Regions from separate parts of the Kitasatospora sp. MAP12-44 genome, predicted to be linked through region 3. Evidence: riboswitches for the same ligand, from Rfam matches in the RefSeq annotation. Region 3 holds a riboswitch; each other region holds the start of a gene.

Region 1 (11,509 bases), 2.2 Mb from region 3:
GAGGTCGGCCGGATCGCCCGGGCCGGGCCCGAGCACCAGCGGGCCGGTGTGCGCGGCCACCAGGGCACGCAGCCCGGGGGTGTCGTAGCGCAGCACGGTGACCCGGTGGCCCAGCGAGGTCAGCAGGTGGGCGAGCATCGAGGTGAAGGTGTCCTCGCCGTCCACGACCAGGGTGCCCGCCTCCTGCGCGGCGGGGGCCAGCTGCTGCATCCGCAGCCAGAACGGCGCCAGGTTGGTCCGGCGGGCGTCCAGCGCGGCCTGCACCCGGTGGTCGTCGGCCAGTCGCGGACCCTCGCCGCGCCCCGAGGACCGCTCGGCCGGCGGGCGGGCGCCGAGCGCGGCCAGCACCCCGGCGGCCTTGGCGTGGGTCTCGGCCACCTCCGCGTACGGGTCGGAGTGCCGCACCAGGGTGGCGCCCACCCGGACCACCAGCCGTCCGGTGCGCGCCTCGATGTCCGCGGTGCGGATGCAGATCGGCGAGTCCAGCTGCTGCCCGCCGCTGGCGGAGCGGCCGATCAGCGCCAGCGCGCCCGAGTAATAGCCGCGCCCGCTGCCCTCGTAGCGGCGGATCACCCGGGTCGCGTTCTGCACCGGGCTGCCGGTGACGGTGGCCGCGAACATGGTCTCCTTGAGCACCTCGCGGACGTCCAGCGAGGTGCGGCCGCGCAGCTCGTACTCGGTGTGCGCGAGGTGGGACATCTCCTTGAGCCGCGGGCCGAGCACCTGGCCGCCCAGGTCGCCCACCGTGCACATCATCTTGAGTTCCTCGTCGACCACCATGGTGAGCTCCTCCAGCTCCTTGGGGTCGTGCAGGAAGTCCAGCAGCGAGCCGATGGCGGGGCCGGTGGCCGGATAGCGGTAGGTGCCGGAGATCGGGTTCATCACCACCGTGCCGCCGCTCTGGCGCACATGCACCTCCGGCGAGGCACCGACCAGCACGCGGTCCCCCGTGTGTACCAGGAAGGTCCAGTACGCCCCGCGCTCCTGCTCCAGCAGGCGGCGCAAGAGGGTCAGCGCCAGCGCGGGGGAGAAGTCCGCCAGGGTGGCGGAGAAGTCGCGCCGGATGACGAAGTTGGCGCCCTCGCCGTTGCCGATCTCCTGCGAGATCACCTGCCGGACGATCTCGGCGTACTGCGCGTCGTCGATGTCGAAGCCGCCGCCGGTCAGCGCGACCGGCAGCCCGGGCAGCGCCGGCAGCACCTCGGCCAGCGGGAACGCGTACTGCTCGGCCACCGCGAGGGCCTGCAGCGGCGTGCCGTCGTCGTGCGCCTCGAAGCCGCGCTCGCGGATCTGCCGGTACGGGACGAGCGCGAGCAGGTCGTGCCGCGGCATGCCGTCGGCGGGGCGCCCGAAGCGCACCGGCAGCTCGGCCAGCGTCTCGTACGAGCCGACCTCGCCGATCAGGATCTCGACGGTGTCCGGGGCGAGCCGCGGGGCCCGGCGGTGCAGGACGGCGAAGGCGGGCGCGCCGGGTGCGGTGAGACGGGCGAGCAGGCTGGCCGCTGTGGGGCTGGTCACGTTTCGGCTTCCTTCCGGAGGGTTCTCGGGTGCGGGATGCGGGTCCGCTGTGCCGGGAGGGCCGTCTGCCGATGAAACGCCGACGGCCGCCCCGAGGGGCGGCCGTCGTGTCGTCAGGGACGCGCGATCAGTGGGCCACCTCGGGGATGGTCCACCACCAGGAAAGGGTGAGCGGCGCGTTCATGGAAGTGACAGTAGCCGATGGTCCACTGGAGTGAAGACCTTCGATGAATTGTCTCGTGCGCTGTCTCACCCAGCGGTCAGCAGCGACAAATCGCTTGTCGCACCCCGTAGCCTTGCCAGCGTGACCGTGACAAATCAGTACACCTGGCAGTCCCTGCCCGCGGCGCAGCAGCCTGAATGGCCGGATCCTGAGGCGCTGCGCACCGCTCTTGCGGACCTCGCTTCGTATCCGCCGCTCGTCTTCGCCGGCGAGTGCGACCAGCTGCGCACCCGGCTCGCCGCCGTGGCGCGCGGTGAGGCCTTCCTGCTCCAGGGCGGCGACTGTGCCGAGGCCTTCGACGGCGTGTCGGCGGAGCACATCCGCAACAAGCTGAAGACCCTGCTGCAGATGGCCGCCGTGCTGACGTACGCGGCCTCCGTCCCGGTCGTCAAGATCGGCCGGATCGCCGGGCAGTACTCCAAGCCGCGTTCCAAGTCGACCGAGACCCGGGACGGCGTCACCCTCCCGGTCTACCGCGGCGACTCGGTGAACGGCTTCGAGTTCACCCCGGAGTCCCGCCGCCCCGACCCCGAGCGCCTCAAGCGGATGTACAACGCCTCCGCCGCGACGCTCAACCTGGTGCGCGCCTTCACCACCGGTGGCTACGCCGACCTGCGCCAGGTGCACGCCTGGAACCAGGACTTCGTGCGCAACTCGCCCGCCGGGCAGCGCTACGAGCGGCTCGCCAAGGAGATCGACAACGCGCTGAACTTCATGCAGGCGTGCGGCGTCGCGCCCGAGGAGTTCAAGACCGTCGAGTTCTTCTCCTCGCACGAGGCGCTGGTGCTCGACTACGAGACCGCCCTCACCCGGGTGGACTCGCGCACCGGTGACCTCTACGACGTCTCGGGCCACATGGTCTGGATCGGCGAGCGCACCCGCCAGCTGGACGGGGCGCACATCGAGTTCGCGTCGAAGATCCGCAACCCGATCGGCGTCAAGCTCGGCCCGACCACCACGGTGGACGAGGCGCTGACCCTGATCGAGCGGCTCGACCCCGAGCGCGAGCCCGGTCGGCTCACCTTCATCACCCGGATGGGCGCGGGCAAGGTCCGCGACAACCTGCCCACCCTGGTGGAGAAGGTCACCGCCTCCGGCGCGCAGCCGGTCTGGATCTGCGACCCGATGCACGGCAACACCTACGAGGCCGAGACCGGCCACAAGACCCGCCGCTTCGACGACGTGCTCGACGAGGTCAAGGGCTTCTTCGAGGTGCACCGCGCCCTGGGCACCCACCCGGGCGGCATCCACGTGGAGCTGACCGGCGACGACGTGACCGAGTGCGTCGGCGGCGGCGACGAGGTGATGGTCGACGACCTGCACCAGCGCTACGAGACGGCCTGCGACCCGCGGCTCAACCGCAGCCAGTCGCTGGACCTGGCGTTCCTGGTCGCCGAGATGTACCGCGGGCACTGAGCCGCACAGTGTGACGAAGGCCCCTTCGGTCCTGGAGCAATCCGGACCGGAGGGGCTTTTTCGTTCTCGGAACGCCAGGTAAGGTAAGGCTTAGCTCAATGACGCTGAGACCTTGGGAGTAGCCGCGATGTACGTGTGCATGTGTCATGCGGTCACCGAGGAGCAGGTCAAGCAGGCCATCGACAGCGGTGCCAACTCCCCGCGCCAGATAGCCCAGGGCTGCAAGGCCGGCACGGACTGCGGCTCCTGCGTCCGGCGGATCCAGACGATGCTCGGCGAGCACGGCGCCCGGCCGTGCCCCACCGCCCGGCTGGCCGCCAAGCTCGGCCTGGCCGATCCGGAGGTCAATCTGCCGGCCCTGGTGCAGTCGCCCGTTCGCCGCGTGGCATAGGACCCGGTCTGAGGCGGTCCGGCTCAGGACTCCGGCTGCTCGATCAGCTGGGCCAGGTAGAGCGCCTCGCCGAGCTTCTCCAGCAGTTCGAGCTGGGTGTCCAGGTAGTCGATGTGGTGTTCCTCGTCGGCCAGGATCGACTCGAAGATATTGGCCGAGGTGACGTCGTTCTTGGCGCGCATCACCACGATGCCCCGGCGCAGCCGGTCGATCGCCTCGACCTCGACCTGCCGGTCCGCCTCGAACATCTCCTGGACCGTCTGGCCGATCCGGACGTGGAAGAGCCGCTGGTAGTTGGGCAGGCCGTCGAGGAAGAGGATCCGGTCGGTGAGCGTCTCGGCGTGCTTCATCTCGTCGAAGGACTCGTGCCGGGTGTACTTGGCGAGCTTCGTCCAGCCGAAGTTCTCCTGCATCTTGGCGTGCAGGAAGTACTGGTTGATCGCGGTCAGCTCGGCGGTGAGCTGCTCGTTGAGGAACTCGATGACCTCGGGGTCGCCCTTCATGGCGGTGCCTTTCCTGCCTGCGCGGGGAACGGTGGCTTTCGACCGGAATCCTGACATCGGCAGGGGCGATATTTCCAGTAAGTTCACACTTACCAAGCAATCGCTGGGATTGTCGGATTTGGCCTGATTTTCTGGCCCGGGGGGCGTGCGGCGCAGCCGAGGGGCGCGCGGCTGGCATCGTCCGCCGTCTGTCACCATTGACGCATGGGTCAGTCCGAACACGAGCAACGGCAGCTGTCTGACCTGCGCCTTCCCCCCGGTCAGCGCCTGCAGCGCGGCTGGCCGGTGCTGCACTACGGTCCGGTGCCCCGCTTCAAGCCGCTGACCTGGGACCTCCAGGTCTTCGGGGCGACCGCCTCGGCCGAGAAGCACAGCTGGGACCACGAGGCCTTCCACGCCCTGCCCAAGGTCACCGTCCGCGCCGACTTCCACTGCGTGACCCGCTTCTCCATGCTCGGCAGCGAGTGGAGCGGCGTGTCGGGGGCCACCATCCTGGAGCTGGTCCCGCCGGCCCCGGGCGTCACCCATGTGATGGTCTGGGCGGAGTACGGCTACAGCGCCAACCTGCGGCTGGCCGACTTCGCCGACCCGCGCACGGTCTTCGCCACCCACCGCAACGGCGAGCCGCTGACCGTCGAGCACGGCTTCCCGGTGCGCCTGGTCGTCCCGCAGCTGTACGCCTGGAAGGGCCCCAAGTGGGTGCGCGCGGTGGAGTACATGCGCGCCGACCGCCGGGGCTTCTGGGAGGAGCGCGGCTACCACAACCGCGCCGACCCGTGGAACGAGCAGCGCTACTCCTACCAGGAGGAGCCCGGCGACGGGCCGATGCGGTAGAGACCGGCCGCGTCAGAACTTGATGGTCACCGTGGAGCCCTTGGGCGCCTGCTGGCCGGCGTTCGGGCTCTGCGAGCTGACGTTGAGCAGGCCGAGCAGGCTCAGTCCGCTGGACTTCACCTTGAAACCGGCCGCCGTCAGCGCGTTGGTGGCGTCCGACTCGCTCATCCCGACCACGTTCGGCACCTGCACCGGCTGCGGCCCCTTGGAGAGCGTCAGGGTCACGGTCGAGCCCGGCGCGGCGGTGCCGCTGACGTCCTGCGCGGTCACCGCGCCGGACGGGACGGTGTCCGAGTACGCCTGGTCGGTCCCGAGCGCCGTCTTGAAGCCCGCGCCGGTCAGCGCGCTCTGCGCCTGCGTCACCGGCTGGCCGACCACGTCGGGCACGGCGACCGGAGCCGGGCCCTCGCTGACCACCAGGGAGACCGGTGCGTCCACCGCCAGCTGCTGCCCGGCGGCCGGCGCGGTGCTGATCACCGAACCCTGCGGCACGCTGGGGCTGTAGTCCTGGCTGGTCGTCCCGGGGGTCAGCCGGGCGCTGCTGAGCTGCTGCCTCGCCTGGTCCAGCGGCTTGCCGGTGACGTCCGGCACGGCGATCCGCTCGGGGCCCTTGGAGAGGGTCACCTTGACCCCGTCGCTCTTGCGGGCCCGCGCGCCGACGCCGGGATCGGTGCTGATCACCTGGCCGGCCGGGACGGTCTCGCTGAACGCCTGGACGAACCGGCCCTGCAGGTCGACCCCGTTCAGCGTGCTGACGGCCTGCGCCTGGGTCTGGCCGATCACGCTGGGCACCGTCGCGTAGACCGCGCCGGAGAGGAGGTAGCTGGTCAGCGCGATGACCAGGGCGACGACGCCGAGCACCGCGCCCCACACCACACCCCGCCGCGAGCGCCGGGGCCGGCGCTGCGCCCGGGTGGGGGCGGGCTCGTTGTACGGGCGCGGCTGGGCGAGCAGCGGCATCGGCGGCAGCACGCTGGTGTGCTCGGGCGCGGGAGCCGACAGCGGCGCGGTGATCACCGAGGTCGCCTCGGCGGTGGCGAACCGCGGGGTGGGCCGGGTGGAGGCGGGCGGCTCGGCGTCCAGCTGGTCCGGCGTCAGCGCGCGGCGCACCCGCTGCAGTGCGGCCAGCAGCTCCACTGCGTCCCACGGGCGGGACTGCGGCTCGCGGGCGGTGGCCGCGGCGACTATCGCGTCCAGCTCCGGCGGGATGCCGGGGACGGTGAGCGAGGGGGCCGGGACGGACTCGTGCAGGTGACGGTAGATCACCTGCATCGGGTTCTCGGCGACGTACGGCTTCTGACCGGTGAGCAGCTCGTAGAGCACGATGCCGGCCGCGTAGACGTCCACCCGCTGGTCGGTCGGCCCGGACTGCATGATCTGCTCGGGCGCCAGGTACGAGACGGTGCCCATGACCACGCCCGGCGTGGTGGTGCTGGTGACCGAGGCGCCCGCCTCGGAGAGCAGCCGGACCAGCCCGAAGTCGGCGACCTTGACCAGCCCGCCATCGGTGATCAGCACGTTCTCGGGCTTGACGTCCCGGTGCACCAGGCCCGCCCGGTGCGCGGCGCCGAGCGCGGCCAGCACCGGCTCCAGGATGTCCAGCGCGGCGCGGATGCTCAGCGCACCGCGGTCGCCCAGCACGTCGCGCAGGGTGCGGCCGGGCACGTACTCCATGGCGAGGAAGACGACGCCGCCGTCCGCGCCCTGGTCGAAGACGTTGACCACGTTGGGGTGCGAGAGCCGCGCGACGGCCTTGGCCTCCCGGATGAAGCGCTCGGTGAACTCCACGTCGCCGGCCAGCGCGGGGTGCATCACCTTGAGCGCCAGCACCCGGTCCAACCGGGTGTCGGTGCCCCGGTAGACCGTGGCCATGCCGCCCATCGCGATGCGCTGCTCGACCCGGTACCGGCCGTCCAGCAGCGCTCCGAGCAGCGGGTCGTTCAACGTCATGTCCACCGGAGCAGTGTAGGGGGGCCCGGAGCACGATGCGGTTACCCCGATGTCATGGTTCAGAACGCCGTTCAGAACGCCGGGCGCTCGCGGTGGTCGAGGTCGGCGCGGCCGGCCATCGCCGAGGAGGCCTCGGCGTGGAAGCGGCGCGGGATGCGGCCCGCCCGGTAGGCGAGGCGGCCGGCCTCGGCGGCCCTGCGCATCGCGTCGGCCATCAGCACCGGCTCTTGAGCGCGCGTCACGGCGGAGGCCAGCATCACCGCCGAGCAGCCCAGTTCCATCGCGAGCGCCACGTCGGAGGCGGTGCCCGCGCCGGCGTCCAGGATCACCGGGACGGTCGCGCTCTCCACGATCAGCTGGAAGTTGTGCGGGTTGCGGATCCCCAGGCCCGAGCCGATCGGCGAACCCAGCGGCATGATCGCCGAGCAGCCGACGTCCTCCAACTTGCGGGCCAGCACCGGGTCGTCATTGGTGTACGGGAGCACCACGAAGCCGTCGTCGACCAGTGTCTCGGCGGCGTCCAGCGTTTCGATCGGGTCCGGCAGCAGGGTCCGCTCGTCGGCGATCACCTCCAGCTTCACCCAGCTGGTGCCGAGCGCCTCGCGGGCGAGGCGGGCCGTCAGGACGGCCTCGCCGGCGGTGAAGCAGCCGGCCGTGTTGGGCAGGATCCGGATGCCGTTGCGGGTCAGCACGTCGAGCACCGAGCCCTGCGTATTGGCGTTCACCCGGCGCATCGCGACGGTGGTCAGCTCGGTGCCCGAGATCCGCAGCGCCTGCTCCAGGACCTCCAGGCTGGGGGCGCCGCCGGTGCCCATGATCAGCCGGGAGGTGAAGGTGGTGTCGGCGATGGTCAGAAGGTCGTCGGCCATGGCTGCTCAGCCTCCCTGGACGGCGGTGAGGATCTCGATCCGGTCGCCCGCGCTGAGTACGGTCCGCTCCCAGGCGCCGCGCGGCACGACGGTCTCGTTGACCGCGGCCGCGACCCCCGAGGGCGCGCTGCTCAGCGCGGAGACCACCTCGGCGAGGGTGGCGGTGTCCGCGACCTCGCGCGGTTCGCCGTTGACGGTGAGGGGGATCGGGTTCATCGGGTTGCCTTCACGGTGAAGCGGGTGGGGGAGAACGGGACGGCCGGCTCGGGCAGGACCCCGGTGGCCAGGTAGTCGGCGAGCAGGTCGCCGGTCACGGCGCTGAGCAGCACGCCGTTGCGGTAGTGGCCGGTGGCGGCCGCCAGGCCCGGCAGGTCGGTGGGGCCGAGCAGCGGGGCATTGTCGGGCGAGCCCGGGCGCAGGCCCGCGCTGGTCTCCACCAGCGGCAGTTCGGTGATCCCGGGCACCAGATCGTGCGCGTCGCGCAGCAGTTCGTAGACGCCGCCCGCGGTGACGGTGGTGTCGTAGCCCTGCTCCTCGCTGGTCGCGCCGATCACCAGCTCGCCGTCGGCGCGCGGAACCAGGTAGAGGTGCTGCCCGCGGACCACCGCGCGGACGTTGCGGGAGAGGAACGGGCCGTACGCGGTTGGCATCCGCAGCCGCAGGATCTGCCCCTTGACCGGGCGGATCGCGGGCAGCACGTCAGCCGGCAGCCCGGGCAGCAGATGGCTCTGCGGTCCGGCGGCGAGCACCAGTTGAGGAGCGGTCAGCTGTTCGCAGCCGTCCACCTCGACGCCGCTCGCGCGGTCGCCGTCCAGCAGCAGCGCGGTCGCCCGGCCGCGCCGCAGCACGACGCCGGCCTGTTCGCAGGCGGCCACCAGGGCGGCGCAGAGCCGGCGGCCGTCCACCTGGTGGTCGCCGGTGACGTGCAGACCGCCGCGGACCGCGGGGGAGAGCATCGGTTCGAGCTTGCGGCACTCGCGGCCGGTCAACCAGTGCGAGGCCAGGCCGAGCCGCTGGTGGAACGCGTGCAGCTCGCGCAGCTCCTCGCGGTCGTCGGAGTCCAGCGCGACGGCGAGTGTGCCGGTGGCGCGGTAGCCGGTGGGCAGGCCGGTGAGCTGCTCCAGTTCGGCGGTGAACGCCGCGTACCGCTCGTTGGAGGCGATCCCCAGACGCAGCAGCGGCTCCTCGCCGTAGTGCAGCTCGGTGACCGGTGCCAGCATGCCGGCCGCGACCTGGGCCGCGCCGCCGCCGGGCTCCGGGTCGACCACGGTGACTGCGAGCCCGCGCTGGGCGGTGCGCCAGGCGACCGCAAGTCCGATGACGCCGCCGCCGATCACCAGCACGTCGGTGGGCCGCGCTATCGGATCGGGCCGTGCGCAGTCTGTGCCTGTCAAGGCGCTGATGCTCCCTTCGCCGGAATGACCCGGATCAGGTTCGGACGGTCGCAGGCCGCGTCAGCCCGCCTCTCAGCCCGGTGCACCGGGCTCCCGTGATGAGGATGCCTCCTACCCTAACGCCGGGTGACACCCGGGCCGAAGGCGTGCCCGGCCCTCGATACGGGTTCCGGCAACCCCCGGTGAAGGCTGGTACGGATCGCTACAGTGAGCGAGTGGCTGAGCTGAAGAGCGCGGAACAGGTGGTCATCGTCGGCGCCGGCATGGCGGGAGCGCAGTGCGCGCTCGCGCTGCGCCAGGGGGGTTGGCAAGGGGGGATCAGTCTGCTGGGCGAGGAGTCGCAGCCGCCGTACGACCGGCCGCCGCTCTCCAAGGACGTGCTGCTCGGCAAGACCGACAGCACCGCCTTCGAACTGGACTGGGAGCAGCTGGGCATCGAGCTGCTGCCCGGCCGCCGGGCCACCGGCCTGCGCCCCGGCGTGCTGGAGACCGACGGCGGGGAGCTGGCCTACGGGCAGCTGGTGCTGGCCACTGGCGCCGACCCGGTCCGGCTGCCCGGCGCGGACGGCGCCCGGGTGCTGCGCACCCTGGACGGCGCGGACGGCGCCCGGGTGCTGCGCACCCTGGACGACGCGCTCGCGCTGCGGGCCGTGCTGCGCCCGGGCCTGCGGCTGGTGCTGGTGGGAGCCGGCTGGATCGGCGCCGAGACCGCCACCGCAGCCCGGCAGCTTGGCTGCGAGGTGACCGTCCTGGAGGCCGCCGCCGAACCGCTGGCCGGCGCGCTGCCGACCACACTGACCGCGCCGATGGAGCGCTGGTACGCCGAGGCCGGCATCGACCTGCGGCTCGGCGCGAAGGTCGCCGCCGTGCGGCCGGACGGCGTGCTGCTCGCGGACGGCTCGGTGCTGGCCGCCGACGAGGTGGTGGTCGGCATCGGTGCCCGGCCGGCCACCCGCTGGCTGGCCGGCTCGGGGGTCGAACTGGACCCGGCCGGGGCGATCCTCACCGACGCCTCGCTGCGCACCTGCCTGCCGCGGGTCTGGGCGGCCGGCGACTGCGTCAGCTACCCCTCGGCCCGGTTCGGGGAGCGGATCAACGTCCAGCACTGGGACCACGCGATGCACTCGGGACGGGCGGTGGCCGCCGCGCTGCTGGGCGCCGACGCGGCCTACGACCCGGTGCCGTACTTCTGGTCCGAGCAGTTCGGGCGGATGGTCCAGTACGCGGGTCGGCACGCGGCCGGCGACCGGCTGGTCTGGCGCGGCTCGCCCGAGGACCCGGCGTGGAGCGTGCTGTGGCTGCGCGAGGGCGCGCTGGTGGCGGCGTTCGCGGTCGACCGGCCGCGTGACGTGGTGCAGGCCCGCCGCCTGATCGACCAGGCCGTGGTGCTCGATCCGGAGCGCGCCGGCGACCCGGCGGTGGCGCTGAAGTCGGCGCTCTGACGGCTTCGCCCGGGGCGTTTGGTGCGCGGGAGTGCCAGGGGATGGCAGGCTGGTGCCGTGAGTAGCGATACGGATGCCAAGATCGAAGCCTTCGTCCACGAGTGGATGTACCTGCCCGACATCTCCGAACAGTGGGGTGTGCGGGTCACCGAAGTGCGCCAGATGGTCAAGGACGGTGAGCTGATCGCGTTCCGCCGCGGCGAGAACCGCTCGCTCCAGGTGCCGGCCGCCTTCATCGACGGACCCGGCCTGGTCAAGCACCTGGCCCCGACGCTGACCCTGCTGCGCGACGCCAAGTTCACCGACGAAGAGATCATCGAGTGGCTCTTCACCGAGGACCCGACGCTGCCGGGCAGCCCGATCCAGGCGCTGCAGGAGAACCGCGGGACCGAGGTCAAGCGGCGCGCCCAGGCGATGCTGATCTGATGGCCGGAGCCGACCACCGGGCGAAGCTCGCCGACGCCCGGCTCTACCTGTGCACCGACGCCCGGCGCGAGCAGGGCGACCTGCCGCAGTTCCTGGACGCGGTGCTGGCGGGCGGCGTGGACATCGTCCAGCTCCGGGACAAGGCCCTGGAGGCCAAGCAGGAGCTGGCGGCCCTGGAGGTCTTCGCGGACGCCGCCCGGCGGCACGGCAAGCTCTTCTCGGTCAACGACCGCGCCGACGTCGCGCACGCCGCCCGGCCCCAGGTGCTGCACCTGGGCCAGGACGACCTGCCGGTGCCGGCCGCCCGCGCGATCCTCGGCGAGGATGTGGTGATCGGCCGCTCCTGCCACGCCGAGTCCGAGGTGGACGGCGCGATCGCCGAGGCCGGCGTGGACTACTTCTGCACCGGGCCGGTCTGGCCGACGCCCACCAAGCCGGGCCGGTACGCGCCGGGCCTGGGTCTGGTGGAGTACGCGGCGCGGCAGACCACGGACCGCCCGTGGTTCGCGATCGGCGGGATCGACCTGGGCAACCTGGACGAGG
Region 2 (11,509 bases), 360 kb from region 3:
CACGATGTGCTTGAGGGTCAGCGCCAGCTGCGGCAGCACCCCGGCCAGCAGTGGCAGGACGCTGCCGCTGACGATGATCGCGTGGTCGGCGGCGTGGTTGATGATGAAGGAGAGCTGGGCGGCGGGCAGGCGGAGGTTGAGCGTGTGCAGCACCGAGCCCATCGCCGGGACGGCCAGGTACGCCTCCATGTGCTCGGCGTTGTTCCACATCAGCGTTCCCACGACGTGCTCCGGTGTGACACCCAGTTCGTCGCGCAGCGCGTACGCGAGCTGGGCGCTGCGGGCGCCGACCTCCGCGAAGCTGCGGGCCACCGGGCCGGTACCGTCCCAGGTGGTGACCGTGGCGCGCCCGTGGACGGTCGACCCGTGCGCCAGGATCCGGGCGACGGTGAGTGGTACGTCCTGCATGGTGCTGAACACGGGGCCTCCTTGACCGGACGGGCTGCGTGCGCCCCTGGGGATACCACTACCGGCGGGTAGCAAGGGCCACAGTTTGATTCTGTCGCCTGCCCGCGCCGGTTGTCAGCATCTTGGCGGCGGATGAGACCAGGAGCTCAACGCCGAACCTGGCGCCCGCGGGCGGCCGTGTCTCTGGGTGGGAGGCTCCGGTTCCGGGCCCCGACGAAGCGAGCACGGAGGTACCTGATGCCCTGGTACGAAGGCCCCTGCAGGATCACGGTGGTCGGGGTGGACGCGGACTGGCCGCAGCGCGTGGTGGTGAGCATCCGGCGCGGGGCCACCGTGGTCGTCCCCGGCACGGTCGGGGCCAGCGAGCTGATCGACGACACCGGCATCGGCCACGGCTGGGACCTCGCCGTCGAGCACCAGTACGAGGGCAGCTGGCGGCCGAACGTGCGAGCGGTGCTCGGCAAGTGGACGGAGCTGAACGGCGTGCGCAGCCAGCTGATCCGCAGCAAGGACCATGACTGGGCGGGCCGCGACAACCGGGAGCGCAACCTGGTGATCCGGATCGACCGCGCCGACGCGGGCGGGCGGGTGGGCCGGCCGGAGAGCGGGCTGGGGGGCGGGCTGGTGGACGCGGTGAGGTCCGGCTACCGGGTGCAGGGGGCGGACCAGCCGGCGTCCCAGCCGGTGGCCGCGGCCCGGCGGGTCGACACCGAGTCGGCGGGCAGCCGGGCCGGCAGCCGGGAGGCCGGGCGGAGCGGTGCCGTCCGCACCACCGGGGCGTCGCCGGGCGGTATCCCCTCCGCCTCCCCGGTGGCGACCTCCAGCGGCTGACCGGCGGCACCCGTGTGGCGTAACGCTCGCCGGGTGCGTCAGGACCTTGCCAGGGTGGTGCGCTGACGTCACACTCGGCCGCATGCCTCCTGGCGACCCCGGCGAGCCGCTCGTCCTGCCCGCGTCCGCGCCCGACCGCCTCGGCCCGGGTGCGGGCGCCGTCCGGCTGGGGGCGCGGGGGCCGGTGGAGCTGGCACACCGGGCTGTCGGGCGGACGCCGGCGCCGCTGCTCTGCGTGCTGGCGATGGTCACCGCGCAGACCGGACTGGCGATCGCCACCTCGCTGTTCGGGTCGCTCGGGGTGCTCGGCGCCTCTTTCCTGCGGCTGACCACGGCCTCGGTGATCATGCTGAGCGCGACCCGGCCCCGGCTGCGCGGTCGAAGCTGTCGCGATCTGGCCGCGACCGGCGTGCTCGGCCTGGCCACGGCCGGGATGGCCGTGCTGTTCGCGGTGACCTCCGATCGGCTGCCGCTGGGGACGGCGGCGACGCTGGAGTTCCTCGGGCCGCTCGCCGTGGCGCTGATCCTCGCGCGGCGGCCGAGCCACCTGGCCTGGGCGCTGCTGGCGGCGGGCGGCGTCCTGCTGCTGACCGTCATCGGCGGGCAGCCCGCCGGGGGCGGCGCGGGGGTGGCGGCCGGCTCGGGAGCGGTCGGCGGCTCGGGAGCGGTGGGCGGTCACGGCGGGCTCGACCCGCTCGGACTCGCCGCGGGTGCCGGGGCCGCCGCCTGCTACGCCGGGTACATCCTCTTCACCAACCGGGTGGGGGCGGCGTTCCAGGGCTTCGAGGGGCAGGCGGTGTCGATCACGGTCGCCGCGGTGCTGGTCGCGCCGCTCGGCCTCGGCCAGGCCTGGCACGGGCTGGCCGGCGCCGAACACCCCGGGCGGCTGCTGCTCTCGGTGGTCGGGGTCGCGCTGCTGCTCCCGATCGTCCCATACATGCTGGAGCTGACGGCGCTGCGCCGGATCCCGGAGCGGGTGTTCAGCATCATCCTCAGCCTGGAGCCGGCCGTCAGCGCCTTGGTCGGGCTCCTGGTGCTCGGCCAACTGCTGCGCTGGGAACAGCTGCTGGGGATCGGCTGCGTGGTGGCCGCGAGCGCCGGGGCCACCCTGACGGGACGTCGTCCTTAGCGGTGTGCGGGGGAAACGCCGGTGGGCGGTGCCGTTGCCGGCACCGCCCACGGACCGGAATGCGGTGACCCTTTCCGCCGCCGGTCGTTCTCGATCCTGCCGAGGCCCTGGAACCACCCCGTCAGGCCGGCACTCAGCCGATGACGGGCGCGAAGTGGATGTGCACGTTCTTGTTGGACTGGTCGGCGTAGACCAGACCCGAGTTGCCCTTGACCGCAAGGGTGTTGTTCTGGTTCGAAGCACCCGAGCCGGTGGCCGTCTGCTGCGTCCAGTTGTAGTTTCCGTCGACCGATCCGAAGACGTTCCCGCTGCCCACGTTGGAGACGACGCTGCTGTTGGAGTGGTCACCGGCAAGAGCGCCGTTGTCGGCAGCGGCTGCGCCGGCCCCTGCCAGCAGCAGGCCTGCGGCGAGCGGAGCGGCGGCGAGGGCGACGATCACGCGAGCGGTACGGAAACGAGCCATGGAATCCTCCAAGAAGCTTGAACTGGACGAACTGGTCTCACTGGTGCGGGAGTTCGCGGCCAGACGAACCCCTGCGGGCTGCGACGCCGAGACACAGACTTCCGCAACAAATCGACAAAGCACCAGCCCCCCCCAAGAGTTTTAGCTCGAACGCGTGAAGTCGGATCACTAAACCCTGACTCACAGAAAGCCGATACATATCGGTCATCCGAAAGCCCCGGGCGGCCGCTGCGCCTGACTTTCGGCGCCCGTTCGCCACCGGACGGCTGCCGAAATGGCTCAGAACAGCTTGCCCGGATTGAGGATTCCCAGGGGGTCAAACAATCCTTTCATCTGCTTTTGCAGCTCCAGTCCGACCGGCCCCAACTCCTTCGCCAACCACTCCCGCTTGAGCAGTCCGACGCCGTGCTCGCCGGTGATCGTGCCGCCCAGTTCCAGGCCGAGCGCCATGATCGCGTCGAAGGACTGCCGGGCCCGGTCCACCTCGTCCGGGTCGTCCGCGTCGAAGGCGACGATCGGGTGGGTGTTGCCGTCACCCGCGTGGCAGACCACGCCGATGGTCAGCCCGTAGCGCTCGGCGATCTCGGCGACCCCGTTCAGCATCGCGCCCTGCCGCGAGCGCGGCACCGCGACATCGTCGACCATCGTGGTGCCCAGCTGCTCCATCGCCGTCAACGACAACCGACGTGCCTGGAGCAGGAGTTCGGACTCCGCCTGGTCCTCGGCCGGGACCACCTCGGTGGCGCCGGCCGCCCGGCAGAGCTCGCCGACCGCGGCCAACTCGCCCGCCGGGTCAGCCCCGTCGAAGGCGACCAGCAACAGCGCCTGGGTGGACTCCGGAAGTCCCATCTGCGCCAGCTGGTTGACCGCCCGCACACTGACCGCGTCCATCAGCTCCATCAACGACGGGGTGAACCCCGCCGCCATCACCGCGCAGACCGCCGCGCAGGCCGCGTCGGCGTCGGCGAACTCCGCCACCATCGCCAACTGCGGTGCCGGCGCGGGCCGCAGGGCCAGCACCGCGCGGACCACCACACCGAGCGTCCCCTCCGAGCCGACGAACAGCCGGGTCAGGTCGTAACCGGCCACCCCCTTGGCGGTCTGCCGACCGGTACGCAGCAGCCGGCCGTCGGCCAGCACCACGTCAAGGCCCAGCACGTACTCGCTGGTCACCCCGTACTTCACACAGCACAGGCCGCCCGCGCCGGTGCCGATATTGCCGCCGATGGTGCACGACTCCCAGCTCGACGGGTCCGGCGGATAGGACAGCCCGTACTCACCGGCCGCCCGCGAGAGCACCGCGTTGACCACGCCCGGCTCGACCACCGCGATCCGGTTGACCGGGTCGACCTCCAGGATCCGGTCCATCTTCACCAGGGAGAGGACGATGCACCCCTCCACCGCGTTCGCCGCGCCCGACAGCCCCGTCCGCGCGCCCTGCGGCACCACCGGCACGCCCAGCTCGGTCGCGGTCCGCAGGACGTGCTGGACCTCCTCGACGGTGGACGGGAACACCACCACCGCCGGCGCCCCCGACGCGCAGAAGCCGGCCATGTCGTGCCGGTACGCGGCCGTCACCGCCGGATCCACCACGACCGCGGACTGCGGGAGCCCCTTCATCAGCCGCTCGGCCAGTCCACTCACCGGCACCGCCTCCTCTCGCCAGGGGGCACGCCGGACACACACCCCACGCCCCGCACTCTGCCGTGCGGCCCGCCCGGACGAAAGCCGCCCCGTCGGGAGCCGCCCCCGGGCCCCGGGACGGGAGTCGAAGAAAGGGACGCCGCCGGGCATCAGCGGGCGCTGACGGACTGCCAGGGACGGGAAATGCAGGTGGCCCCTGACCAGCGTTGCTGGTCAGGGGCCGTTCTCCTGCGGAGGATGTGGGATTCGAACCCACGGTGGCGGGTCACGCCACGACAGTTTTCAAGACTGTTCCCTTAGGCCGCTCGGGCAACCCTCCTGGCGGAGGTCAGCCTAACGGGTCCGGTGGGGATTGGTGCACTCGGTTTTGGTGGGGGTCAGCTGTCGCCGGTCTTGGCGCCGAGGGTGACGGTGGTGGTGGCGGTCTGGCCGTTGCGGGTGTACTGGAGCTGGACCTGGTCGCCGGGCTGGTGGGTCCAGATCTCGCTGACGAGGCCGGGGGCGTTGTCGATCGGGATGCCGCCGAACTTGGTGATGACGTCGCCGGCCTTGAGGCCGGCCTTGTCGGCGGGGCCGCCGGGGGTGATGGCGGGCTGGCCCTGGACGGGGCCGGACTGGATCTGCGCGCCGTCGCCCTGGTAGTCGTCGTTGCGCAGCACGCCGAGGATGGCGTAGACCGGGGTGCCGGTCTGGATCAGCATCTGGGCGACCCGCTTGGCCTGGTTGATCGGGATCGCGAAGCCGAGGCCGATGCTGCCGGCCTGGCCGCCGCTGCTGCCGGTCGAGTTCGACTGGATGGCGGAGTTGATGCCGATCACGGCGCCGCTCGCGTTGAGCAGCGGGCCACCGGAGTTGCCGGGGTTGATCGAGGCGTCGGTCTGCAGGGCGTTCATGTAGGAGACCTGCGCGCCGCTCTCGTCGCCGGAGGCGACCGGGCGGTTCTTGGCGCTGACGATGCCGGAGGTGACGGTGCCCTCCAGGTCGTACGGCGCGCCGATGGCGATGGTGACGTCGCCGACCGCGACCTGGTCCGAGTCGCCCAGCGGGAGCGGGACGAGCTTGTTGGTCGGCGGGTTGTCGAGCTTGATGACCGCGACGTCGTAGCCCTTGGCCTGGCCGACCACCGAGGCGGCGTAGGTCGAGCCGTCGGAGAACTTGACGGTCAGCTTGCCGCCGTTGGCCGCCGGGGCGACCACGTGGTTGTTGGTGAGGATGTGGCCCTGGGTGTCGAAGACGAAGCCGGTGCCGGTGCCGGACTCCTGGGCACCGTCCGCCTTGATGGTGACGGTGCTGGGCAGCGCCTTGGCGGCGATGCCGGCGATCGAGTCGGGGGCGCGGTTGAGCGACTTGGTGTTGTCGCCGGCGGTGACGGTCGTGCTGCTGTGGCTGCTGGAGGTGAAGCCGATGGTGCCGCTGCCGTTGTCCTTGATCGCGGCGCCGGCGACACCGCCCGCGAGGCCGGCGACCAGCGCGACGGCGGCGATCAGCGCGACCAGGCCGCCGCGCTTCTTACGCGGTGCGGCGGGCTCGCCGTAGCCGCCGGGGTAGTCGCCCGGGTAGCCCGGGCCGCCGGGGCCGGCCGGCGGGTTGCCCCAGCCGCCGAGCGGCTGGCCGGCGCCGAAGGGGTGGTGCTCGGCGTGCGGCGCGGACGCCGCGGGCACGCCGGGCGTGATCGGCGTGCCGGCCGAGGTGTCCTCGGTCGGCGCCGCGTACGGGTTCTCGGGCGCCTCGGCGGCGACCGGGACGGCCGGCACGACGGGCGGCGGCGCGTCCAGGTAGGCGGGAGCCGGTGCGGCCGGGGTGGCCGGGGTCGGCGCGGCCGGAGCGGCCGGCACGACGGGCGGCGGCGCGTCCAGGTAGGCGGGAGCCGCGGCCGGCGCCGGGGTCGGTGCGGCGGCCGGTTCGACCGGGATGACAACGGTCGGCTCGGGAACCGACTCCGAAGCCGACTCCGAAGTCGCCTCGGAAGCCACCGCTGCCTCCGGCTCCGGGGCGTTGAGCTTGGTGAACGCGAGGGTCGGCATCGACTCACCCACCGGCGGCGTGCCCCCCTGCTCCCCGTGGCCGCTGGAGGGCTGCTCCCCCTGCGGCCCGGCGGGCTCACTCTCGTGCTCGGTGCTCACGGACGACCTCCATCGCTGACAGGACCTTGGCCCATAGTTTTTCCCATGACGGATCTGGTTGCCGTAAGGAGCCCCCTGAAGAACCGCTAAGAATCCTTAGGTAGGCCGAACAGCCCCCCGCCCGCCGTTCGGAACCCTCTCCCGGATCCCCCCGAGCAGAGTTCCGCGATGCGGACGGCGCACTTGCCTCCACCTTGGCGGAATCACCAGGTCGGGCTACCCTTGCGCTGCCAAATCTGACACGCGGGAGCTTGGACCCACCAGGCTGAGAGTGCGCTGTTCGACCGTACGCCATGATCACTCGGGCGATGCGGGCGAGGGAGTGCTGACCGCCGGAACCTGACCGGGTAATGCCGGCGTAGGGAGTATCGCCATGACGGCTGCTTCGCCTTCCCCATCTTCGTCCGCGCTGCTGGACCGGCCGCCGGGTGCCCCGAGCGCTCGCCCCGAGGCCCCGCTGACGCTGGACACCGCACCGCCGCGCACGCTGGGCTTCAAGGACCAGTTCGCGCTCTGGGCCAACCTCGGGATCAGCCTGATCGGCTTCACCAGCGCCGCCACGGTGCTCGGCCAGCCGGGCAGTGAGCTCTCCTTCACGGCCGCCGTCACGGCGATCGTGGTCGGCACGGTGATCGGTACGGCGATGCTCGGCGTGGCCGCGCTGATCGGCGCCCGTACCGGTGCGCCGGCGATGGCCGTCCTGCGCGGGCTGTTCGGCACCAGGCTGTCGTACCTGCCGACCGTGCTGAACATCCTGCAGTGCGTCGGCTGGGGGGTGTACGAGCTGATCGTGATCGCCTGGGGCGCCCAGACGGTGGCCGACACCCAGGGCTGGCGCTGGCTCTTCGTGGTGCTGGGCGGGGGCGGTGACCACGGCGCTGACCATCTGGCCGCTCGGCTCGATCGCCGCGCTGCGCAAGTACGTGGCGATCGCGGTGGGCATCGCGATGGTCTACTTCACCGTCCAGCTGGCCCGCCAGGGCTTCCCCGACCCGGGCGCGGGCAACTGGAAGGGCTTCCTGGGCGCCACGGACGCGATCATCGCCGTCTCGATCTCCTTCGTGCCGCTGGCCGCCGACTACACCCGGCACTCGCGCACCCCGGGCGCCTCGTTCTGGGGCACCTTCTCCGGCTACACGATCGCCCAGGTCTGGTGCTACCTGCTGGGCCTGATCGCGCTGCTGCAGTCGCACGGCAACGTCGACAACCTGCTCGACTCCTTCGCCGGGGTGACGGCCGGCTGGGCGTTCCTGCTGGTGCTGGTACTGCGCGAGGCGGACCAGTCGTTCGCCAACGTGTACTCGACCGCGATGTCGGTGCACAACCTGTTCCCGCGGGTGGACCGGCGGCTGCTGACCGGCGGAATCGGCGTGCTGGTGACGGTGCTGGCGCTGCTGATCAAGGAGTTCACCGCCTCGTACTACAACTTCCTGGGGCTGATCGGCTCAGTCTTCGTGCCGCTGCTCGCGGTGCTCGCGGTGGACTTCTTCCTCGGCCGCGGCCGGCAGGGCTGGGACATGTCGCAGGACTCCCCGGCCCGCCCGCTGATGCTGCTGCCGTGGGCGCTGGGCTTCGCCATGTACCAGTTCCTGGCGCCGACCGCGATCGCCGGTTGGTGGACGCACTTCTGGACGAGCGTGCAGTCGCTGGTGCACTTCACTCCGCAGCAGTGGTCCTCGGCCTCGCTCTTCTCCTTCCTGGTCGCGGCGCTGGTCACCTGGGGTCTGACCAGGCTCACCCCGGCCGCGCCGGCCGCGCCTGCGGAGTAGCTGCGCCCCCCGGAGTTGGGGGTGTGGTCGCGTCCGCGTCACCTCCACGTCCTAGGGTTGGAACGTGACCACTCCCGACCTCTCCGCCCCCACCCCCGGCCGCAGCGCGCGGCCGGTGCAGGTGGTCGCCCACCGCGGCTCCTCGGCGGCGCTCCCCGAACACACTCTGGTGGCCTACGGCCGGGCGCTGGAGGAGGGCGCGGACGCCGTCGAGTGCGACGTCCGGCTGACCGCGGACGGGCAGCTGGTCTGCGTCCACGACCGCGGCATCAGCCGGGTCTCGGACGGGCGGGGCGTGGTCTCCACGCTCACCCTGGCGGAGCTGGAGAGCCACGACTTCGGCTCCTGGAAGCAGGCCGGCCCCGAGGCGGACGGCGCCCGGGTGCTGCGTCTGGAGAGCCTGCTGGAGCTGGTGGCCGACTGCGGCCGCCGGGTGGACCTGGCCATCGAGACCAAGCACCCGGTGCGCTACCGCGGCCGGGTGGAGGCCGAGCTGCTCCGGATGCTGGACCGCTTCAAGATCGTCGGCAATCCGGACGAGGCCCCCGACCGGGCGCACGCGCGGATCATGAGCTTCTCCGGCCTGGCGCTGGGCCGGGTGCGGGCGGCCGCGCCGGACTTCCCCCGAGTGTTCCTCTTCGAGCACGCGCTGCTGCCGCGGCTGTGGCGCGGCCAGGGCCTGCCGGGCGGCGCGGTGATCGCCGGGCCGGGCATCGAACTCATCCGCAAGCAGCCGGAGTTGGTGACCAGGCTGCGCGCCGCGGGGCACCGGGTGCACGTCTGGACGGTGGACCGGCCCGAGGACGTCGAACTCTGCCTGGAGCTCGGTGTGGAGGCGATCATCACCAACCGCCCACGCGATGTGCTGGAGCAGTTGGGCCGCTGACGGCGGCAGGCAGGCGGCAGGCAGTCGGTGGGGCGGGCGGCGGGCCCGGAGCGCGCTGACCGGCGCGCGAGTTGGCGTACGCGGGCGCGGGCAGGGGTGGCGCGAGCGGCCCGGCGTACGGATTCCCGCTCCCCCCGATTGACGCAGGGTAAGCAGTGAATCACCTTTTGCACACAGCGTGTTGCTGCTCCGCAAGCGTTCCACAATTGACGCGCCACGATCGAGTTCAGCCTGTTTCCGGCGCATTCCCCCGGGGCATCCATCCCTCGGCAAGCGCTGAAGGAGGTCCGGGGGTGGCGTTGATGGTGGCGCGCGAAGTGCCGACTTCATCGACCATGGCGGTGCCGCACGGTCCGGCCAGTGTCGGGGCCGCACGGCGCCGACTGCGGCGAGATCTGGGCGACCACGAGGTGCCCGATACCGTCATCGATGACGCGGTTCTGATCCTTTCCGAACTACTCAGTAATTCATGCCGCTATGCGCGGCCGCTGGGCCCTTTGCTCGATCTCGACGGGGGGGCGTCAGTCGAATTCGGCGAGCTGCGGCACGATTTGCCGAACGGGGTGAACTCGCCGAACGCGGTGAACTCCGCGAACGCCGCCGCGCGCCCCGCGCACGGCGCGCGCTCCTCCCGCGGCGCGCGCGCGGTGAATCCGGTAGCGGCCGCCCGCTCGGCCGTGGCGACGGACAGCCGTGCGGAGAGTTCCGACGACCTCCCGCGCGAGCACACCGACCGCGACGACAACCGCGGCGAGCACACCGAACCGGACGACCCGGGCGGCGTGCTGGTGCGCTGGCAGATGCACACCGACGGCCTGCTGACCCTGGAGGTCACCGACGGCGGCGCGCCGACCAGACCGCTGCCGGCCAGCCCCTCGCTCACCGCCAAGGGCGGCCGCGGGCTGAGCATCGTCGGCGAGCTGGCGGCCGACTGGGGAGTCCGGGACGCGCCGGGCGAGGTGACGGTCTGGGCGGCGCTCCCCGCCTACACCGGGCACAGCGCCGCGGCGGGCGCGGAGCACGACGCCGAGCACGCACGCTCGGCTTAGCGCCTGGGCACGGGTCGGAGCGGGTCGGGGCGGGTCGGGGCGGGTCGGGGCGGGTCGGGGTCGGGGCGGGTCGGGGCGGGTCGGGGTCGGGGCGGGTCGGCGCGAATCGGGCCGAGGGGCAAATCTCAGTAGGCTGCCCCGGAGACAGAGACCACCGTCCCGGGAGAGCCGCACCATGGCCAAGAAGGCCGCCAAGAAGTCGCCCCAGCAGAGCCGCACCGCCGCGCCGACCGGCACCGTCCCCGTCGTCGGGGCCCGCGAGGACTGCCCCTGCGGCTCCGGCCGCCGCTACAAGGCCTGCCACGGCCGCGAAGCCGCGCACGCCGTCCAGGAGCTGGTGCACCGTCCGTTCGAGGGACTCCCGGGTGAGGCCGACTGGGTGGCGTTGCGCGAGCTGGTGCCGGCCGCCACCGTGCCGCTGAAGCTGACGGCCGCCGCGCTCGCGGGTGCCGACGGCGACGTCCCGTCCGTGGCACTGGCGACCGTGCTGCCGCTGGCCTGGCCGGCGCTGCGCCGCCCCGACGGGTCGATCCTGCTCGGCCTGCAGACCCAGTCCTCCTCCGGCGACCTCAGCCGCGACCTGGCCGACGCCCTGGTGGAGGCCCTGGTGACCGCCCCCGGCACGCCGGTGCCGACCCGCCGGGCCTCCGCCGAGGGCCCGCGCCTGCAGGAACTGCTGGACCTGGAGGCCGAGTTCGTCCCGGCCGTGCACACCGGGTTCGAGTTCTGGCTGGAGGACGCGGAGTCCGCCACCGGCGAGGTGGCCGCCTCCCTGGAGCGCGCCAACGCCTCGGCGATCCCCACCGAGAAGCTCACCGGCGTGGAGTCCTCGTACTGGTGCAGCACCCCGGAGAAGAACCACCTGCGCTGGGTGATGACTGTCCCCGAGGAGCAGCTGCTGGACGCGCTGGCGCGGCTCTCGGCGGCCGGCGAGTCCTCGCTGGGCGAGGGCACCAAGCTGGTCGGCTCGTTCCGCGCGCACGGCCTGCTGGTGCCGGTCTGGGACCTGCCGGTGGCGATGTCGGCCGCCGACTGCGAGAAGCCGGCGGCGGCCTTCGCCGAGCGCCTGGCCGCCACGCTGGCGGCTCCCGCACCGCTGACGGCGGACGAGCGCAAGGCGCGCGCCAACCTGGTGAACCGTCAGGTCACGCTCAACTGACGGAACCTGGCGCAGTGTGATCGACATCGGTCATCCGACGTGATACCG
Region 3 (6,040 bases):
GCGGGCGTCCGAGAGGGCGTCGTCCCAGGCCTGGGCGCCGGGGTGGCCCTTGGCCAGGTCGGCGGCGTGGGCGGCGATCTTGTAGGTGATCACGCCGGTCTTGACGTCGTCGCGGTTGGGCAGGCCCAGGTGCTCCTTGGGCGTGACGTAGCAGAGCATCGCGGTGCCCCACCAGGCGATCATCGCGGCGCCGATGCCGGAGGTGATGTGGTCGTAGCCGGGCGCGACGTCGGTGGTCAGCGGGCCGAGGGTGTAGAACGGCGCCTCGTCGCAGATCTCCTTCTGGAGATCCATGTTCTCCCGGATCTTGTTCATCGGGACGTGGCCCGGGCCCTCGATCATCACCTGGACGTCCTTGGCGCGGGCGATCCGGCCGAGCTCGCCGAGGGTCTGCAGCTCGGCGAACTGCGCCTCGTCGTTGGCGTCCGCGATCGAGCCGGGGCGCAGGCCGTCACCGAGTGAGAAGGTGACGTCGTAGGCGCGCAGGATGTCGCAGAGTTCCTCGAAGTTGGTGTAGAGGAAGTTCTCCTGATGGTGCGCCAGGCACCACGCGGCCATGATCGAGCCGCCGCGCGAGACGATGCCGGTCTTGCGGCGGGCGGTCATAGGGACGTACCGCAGCAGCACGCCGGCGTGCACCGTCATGTAGTCGACGCCCTGCTCGCACTGCTCGACAATGGTGTCGCGGTAGACCTCCCAACTGAGCTCCTCGGCCTTGCCGTCGACCTTCTCCAGCGCCTGGTAGAGCGGCACGGTGCCGATCGGCACGGGGGAGTTGCGCAGGATCCACTCGCGGGTGGTGTGGATGTTGCGGCCGGTGGAGAGGTCCATGACCGTGTCGGCGCCCCAGCGGGTCGCCCAGGTCATCTTCTCCACCTCCTCCTCGATGGACGAAGTCACCGCGCTGTTACCGATGTTGGCGTTGATCTTCACCAGGAAGTCGGTGCCGATGATGGCCGGCTCGACCTCGGGGTGGTTGACGTTGACGGGGATGACGGCGCGTCCGCGGGCCACCTGCTCGCGGACGAACTCCGGCTCCAGGCCCTCGCGCAGGGCCACGAACTCCATCTCGGGGGTGACGATGCCGAACTTCGCGTACGCGAGCTGGGTGACCGCCACCCCGTCCCGGGCGCGCAGCGGGCGGCGCGGGCGGCCGGGGAAGACCGCGTCCAGGTTGCGCAGGTTGCCGCCGCGCGGCGAGGTGTGCTTGATCCCGTCGTCCTCGGGGCGGGACTCGCGGCCGTCGTACTCCTCGACGTCGCCGCGCTGACGGATCCACGGGTCACGCAGTGCGGGCAGGCCGCGCCGCACGTCGGGCTGGTAGGCCGGGTCGGTGTACGAGCCGGAGGTGTCGTACAGCGGGACGGTGCGGCCGTTGGTGAGCTGCACCTCGCGGTACGGGACGCGCAGGTCGGGGCGCGAGCCCTCGCGGTAGGCCTTGCGCCACGCGGGGGTCGGGTAGCCGGTGCCGGCGCTGTTGGCGGGACCCTCAGAAGGGCTCTCGGAAGGGCTCTCGGAAGGACCGCCGGAAAGGCTCTCGGCGCTCGTCTGGGCAGCCGAACGTGCATCAAAAATGGTCATCAGACCCTCTACTCCCTACGCCGGCATTACCCGGTCCAGGTTCCTGCGGTCGACGCAGCGATCGGTACGCGGCCCGCGTACCTGTCAGCGCCCTCTCAGCCCGGTGCTCCGAGCTCCCGTTCTGCAGGCGGTCTTGCCTGCACAAAAGACGTCCATACGGTAGCGGCAGCTCCGGCGTCGGTCCAGAGGGGGTCCTGGATATGGGCAGCTCCCGGCCAGTGGGACAGACTGGACGGCGACACAACCGAAGAGGGGGCGGGCACATGATCGGCTGTACGGGACGGGTCACCGGGAAGGTCGGACCGGGACTGGTCGGGGAGGTGCTGGTACACGTGCCGGAGCGGCAGGGGACCGAGGCGTTCCTCGCGTATCCGGCGGCGCCGGGGGATTCGCTGCTCGTCGGCACGCCCGTCGTGGTGGTCGAATACCAGCCACCGCGGACGGTCTACGTCTCCCCCGCGTTCGGCTGACAGTCGAACGCAGGTGCCTCCGCGGGCACTGAGTGACAGGACACGCCGTATCGGACTTCCCAAGCGATCGGAATCGGCGCAGAATCACGTGTCGCCACGGGGTTCCGCGCCATCCTGCACAACCGAGCGCAGTCACGGGACGTCGTGTGTCTGAAGGGGGAAAGGCCGATGTTTTTCGGCATCGTCGGCGGTGGGGTCGCCGCAGTCATCATCCTGTTCATCATTCTGTTCAAGCTCATGTGGCGGGTGGCCGAGCCCAATGAGGCCCTGATCATCTCGGGCTCCCGGCACCGCACCGAGGGCGTCGCCGACGGCCTGGGCTTTCGCGTGGTGACCGGGCGCGGGACGCTCGTCACCCCGGGCGTCCAGGTCGTCCGCAAGCTGTCACTGGACCTCAACGAGGCCGACCTGGACGTCGAGTGCGTGACGTCCCAGGGCATCCCGGTGCAGGTCAAGGGCGTGGTGATCTTCAAGGTCGGCGACGACCAGGTCTCCATCGCGAACGCCGCCCGACGCTTCCTGGACCAGCAGAAGATGATGGGCCACCGGGTCCACAACGTCTTCGCCGGCCACCTGCGCTCGATCGTCGGCGGGCTGACGGTCGAGGAGATGATCCGCGACCGCGAGCGGCTGACCGGTGAGACCCGGGCCGCCTCCGGCTCCGAGATGGAGAAGCTGGGTCTGATCATCGACTCGCTGCAGATCCAGGAGATCCTGGACCCGACCGGCTACATCAAGAACTTGGCCGCCCCGCACGCCGCGGCTGTCCAGCGTGATGCCCGTATCGCGGCCGCCGCGGCCGACCGGGAGGCCACCGAGGCGGAGCAGGAGGCGTTCGCCCGCAAGGCCGAGGCGACCCGCAACTCCGGTATCCAGCAGGCCGGTTACCAGGCCGAGATGGACACGGCGGCGGCCCGCGCGCTGCAGGCCGGACCGCTCGCCCAGGCCGCCTCGCGCCAGGAGGTCGTGGTCCAGGAGACCAAGGTCGCCGAGCTGGAGGCGCACCGCACCGAGCAGCAGCTGCAGGTCGAGGTCCGCAAGCCGGCCGACGCCCGCGCGTACGAGACCCGCACCAAGGCCGAAGCCGAGCGCGACGCCCGGATCTCGGCCGCCCAGGCGCAGGCCCAGGAGACCGAGCTCAAGGCCGTCGCCGAGGCGAACCGGGTGAAGATCGCCGCGATCGCCGAGGCCGAGGCCACCAAGGCCCGCGGTCTCGCCAGCGCCGAGTCCACCCGGGCCACCGGCCAGGCCGAGGCGGCCAGCGCCGAGGCCAAGGGTCTGGCGGCGGCCGCCGCGGCCAAGGCGCTCGGCCTCGCCGAGGCCGAGGCGATCAAGGCCCGCGCGGCCGCCCTGGCCGAGAACCAGGAGGCCGTGGTCGCCCAGCAACTGGCCGAAAACTGGCCGGAGATCGTGCGTGCCGGGGCGGAGGCCTTCGGCAACGTCGAGCACATGGTGCTGCTGAACGGCGCCGAGGGCATGGGCGAGATGTTCGCCAAGGCCCTCACCATGGGCGGCACCGGCCTCGGCCTGGCCCGCCAGCTGCTCGGCTCGATGAACGCCGCCGGCGAGACCCCCGTACCCGCCACCACAGCTGCCGTGCCCGCCGAGACCGGCGCCAAGCGGACGACCACCCAGAGCATTCCGCTCCAGGGGGACTCCGCGTCCTGACCCGCATGCCGTCCGAAGCCCGGCCGCCTGGATGTTCTCCGGGGGCCGGGCTTCGGTCAGTTCGCGGGAGTCCGAGGGGCCGTGAGCAAGGCCTTCAGCCGCTGGCCGGACGGGCCGCTCAGCACGCTCGCCACCCCGATCGCGCCGATCAGCAGCACGGTGGCCAGCCACACCATGGTCGCCACCGGCAGGGTGTAGGCGAGGACGATCCGCAGCACGCACTCGGCGACCAGCGCGAGCCCCCAGATGATCGAGTGGTGGCGCTCGGCCCGGCGGAACTCGGTCGAGTCCTGCGCCAGCAGGTCCCACCGCGCGCTCAGGCCGACGTCACCCCTGGTCAGGAAGGGCTTGAGGCCGGCGCTCATCAGCGGTCGGCCGCGCAGCGCCGAGACGACGATCGACAGGCCGATGACGCTGCTCACCGCGCCGTCCTTGGCGATCATCAGCCGCGGATCACCGGCCACCGCGCCGAGCGCGATCCCGACCAGGTTGACCGCCAGCATCAGCGCCGCCAGCCCGTTCACCGAGCGCTCCTGCAGCAGGCCCGCCACGGTCCGCACCGCCGGGACGACGCTGCTCAGCGCGAGCGAGGCGACCAGACCCAGACCGGCCACCGAGTGCGCCAGGTAGTAGACGGCGAGCGGGACGACGATGTCCACCGCCAGTGGCCGCAGCGCGGCCGGCAACGGGTTCGAGGTCCCGACGGCGCCCGGGGCGGTGACGCTCTCGCTCATGGTCTGCTCCTGTGCAGCTCGCTTCCTGATCTGCGTTCAGCTTGCCGCGCCGGCCTGACCGCCCGTCAGTGCCGACTGTGCGCAGTTCGGCGTGACAGCTGTCATAGCAACCGCATGACAGCCGAACGCCCGCCCCACTCGCGAGTGGAACGGGCGCCGAACGATCGGGGGAGGAGCGTCAGCTCTTGGCGGCCTTCTTCACCAGGATCACCACGGCGGCCGCGATACCGACCACCACCAGCGCCTTGATCAGGAAGCCCACCAGCGCGCTGACCACGCCGACCACGAACCAGACCACGTTCCAGGCGAGCACCAGCACGATGATCGGGACAACGATGTTGCGCACCCAAGAGGGCAGCGACTTCCAGAGCTCAGCCATGTCCGTTCCTTCTCTCCCCCTCGGGTCGGCTCCTAGTGGTCGCCGCATCCCGTCTGCTTTCGGTACCTCGATCGTACGAGCCCGACGAGTCGGAAACGAGGGATCCGGTCCCCGAGAGAACCCGGAGATCCCCCTGAGCCGGAAGCCAGGGGAACCCCGGGGAACCAGGTGCCCCAACAGGTCAGACCGGCCAGGTCTCGCCCCGCCAGGCGGCGTCCCAGAACATCCACTCATAGCGCGAGGTGGTGCAGAAGTGCTCGGTCACCCGGCGCCGCTCGGCCGCGGAGAGCTCCTCGCCGAGCCGGTCGGTGAGCGCCAGCACCCGGCGCACCACCGACTGGAACGCCTCGTCGCCGTAGGTCGCGATCCACTGGGCGTAGAGCGGGTCCGGGGAGGACTTGGCGAGCAGCTGCTCGCCGACCCGGGCATAGATCCAGTAGCAGGGCAGCACCGCGGCGACGGCCTCGGCGAAGGAGCCGCCGTAGACGGTGGCCAGCAGGTAGCTGGTGTAGGCGCGGGTGGTGGGCAGCACCGGCTCGGCGGCGGCGCGCTCGGCGGTGTCCCCGAAGGCGTCCAGGAACTGCGCGTGCATGCCCTGTTCGGCGGCCAGCGCCCCGATCGCGTCGTCGGCGAAGGCCCGGACCTCCTGCTCGCCCGGCGCCTTGGCCGCGCAGATCGCCAACGCCCGGGCGTAGTCGCGCAGGTAGTGCGAGTCCTGCACGACGAAGTGCCGGAACGCGGCGCGCGGCAGGGTGCCGTCGGTCAACCCGGCCAGGAAGGGGTGGTCGAGGATCTGCGCGTACACCGGCTCGATGGCCGTCCAGAGTTCCTCGGTCAGCGTCTGCGTCATGCCCCCGACCCTACGTGCCGGCCTCCGCTACGCCTCAGGGGGTGAGAAGACCACCAGCACCCGCAGTTCCTCGGTGATGTGGTGGAACCGGTGCGGCACCCCGGCCGGTACGTACGCCACGGTGCCCCGGCCGACCGTGGTGGTCTCGGAGCCGACGGTCAGATAGGCCCGGCCGCTGATCACCTGGTAGATCTCGTCCTGCTCGTGCGCGCTCTGGGTGTCGGTGTCGCCGGGCGACAGCGCGTACAGCCCGGCGGACATCTGCCGCTCCTTCAGGAAGCGCAGGTACGCGCCCTGGTTGGCGGCCCGCTCCTCGTCCAGCTCGTCCAGCCGGAAGACCTTCATCGCCCTGCTCCCT

The links. Region 3 has a riboswitch for thiamine pyrophosphate ahead of thiC (phosphomethylpyrimidine synthase ThiC). Riboswitches for the same ligand answer to the same signal wherever they lie in the genome.
Region 1: another riboswitch for thiamine pyrophosphate. It lies ahead of thiO (glycine oxidase ThiO); the one in region 3 lies ahead of thiC (phosphomethylpyrimidine synthase ThiC).
Region 2: another riboswitch for thiamine pyrophosphate. It lies ahead of P3T34_RS19520 (cytosine permease); the one in region 3 lies ahead of thiC (phosphomethylpyrimidine synthase ThiC).

What each region holds. Positions count from the first base shown of each region.
Region 1 is NZ_JARZAE010000004.1:2,372,156-2,383,664, reverse strand. It holds gene P3T34_RS11215 (anthranilate synthase family protein) at 1-1,518, opposite strand, end outside; gene P3T34_RS11210 (3-deoxy-7-phosphoheptulonate synthase class II) at 1,823-3,157, shown strand; gene P3T34_RS11205 ((2Fe-2S)-binding protein) at 3,285-3,548, shown strand; gene bfr (bacterioferritin) at 3,572-4,051, opposite strand; gene P3T34_RS11195 (sulfite oxidase-like oxidoreductase) at 4,256-4,885, shown strand; gene pknB (Stk1 family PASTA domain-containing Ser/Thr kinase) at 4,898-6,835, opposite strand; gene P3T34_RS11185 (thiazole synthase) at 6,907-7,704, opposite strand; gene thiS (sulfur carrier protein ThiS) at 7,711-7,920, opposite strand; gene thiO (glycine oxidase ThiO) at 7,917-9,098, opposite strand; TPP riboswitch at 9,092-9,205, opposite strand; gene P3T34_RS11170 (FAD-dependent oxidoreductase) at 9,362-10,540, shown strand; gene P3T34_RS11165 (Rv2175c family DNA-binding protein) at 10,646-10,966, shown strand; gene thiE (thiamine phosphate synthase) at 10,966-11,509, shown strand, end outside.
Region 2 is NZ_JARZAE010000004.1:4,182,227-4,193,735, forward strand. It holds gene P3T34_RS19485 (long-chain fatty acid--CoA ligase) at 1-420, opposite strand, end outside; gene P3T34_RS19490 (hypothetical protein) at 646-1,239, shown strand; gene P3T34_RS19495 (EamA family transporter) at 1,322-2,368, shown strand; gene P3T34_RS19500 (hypothetical protein) at 2,502-2,831, opposite strand; gene P3T34_RS19505 (FAD-linked oxidase C-terminal domain-containing protein) at 3,111-4,451, opposite strand; tRNA gene P3T34_RS19510 (tRNA-Ser) at 4,707-4,794, opposite strand; gene P3T34_RS19515 (trypsin-like peptidase domain-containing protein) at 4,853-6,598, opposite strand; TPP riboswitch at 6,832-6,980, shown strand; partial or broken gene P3T34_RS19520 (cytosine permease) at 6,972-7,328, shown strand; gene P3T34_RS19525 (cytosine permease) at 7,465-8,367, shown strand; gene P3T34_RS19530 (glycerophosphodiester phosphodiesterase family protein) at 8,432-9,253, shown strand; gene P3T34_RS19535 (ATP-binding protein) at 9,547-10,302, shown strand; gene P3T34_RS19540 (DUF5926 family protein) at 10,478-11,461, shown strand.
Region 3 is NZ_JARZAE010000004.1:4,545,154-4,551,193, reverse strand. It holds gene thiC (phosphomethylpyrimidine synthase ThiC) at 1-1,581, opposite strand, end outside; TPP riboswitch at 1,577-1,711, opposite strand; gene P3T34_RS21230 (hypothetical protein) at 1,845-2,051, shown strand; gene P3T34_RS21225 (flotillin family protein) at 2,220-3,719, shown strand; gene P3T34_RS21220 (VC0807 family protein) at 3,776-4,453, opposite strand; gene P3T34_RS21215 (DUF5326 family protein) at 4,632-4,832, opposite strand; gene tenA (thiaminase II) at 5,014-5,682, opposite strand; gene P3T34_RS21205 (cupin domain-containing protein) at 5,710-6,027, opposite strand.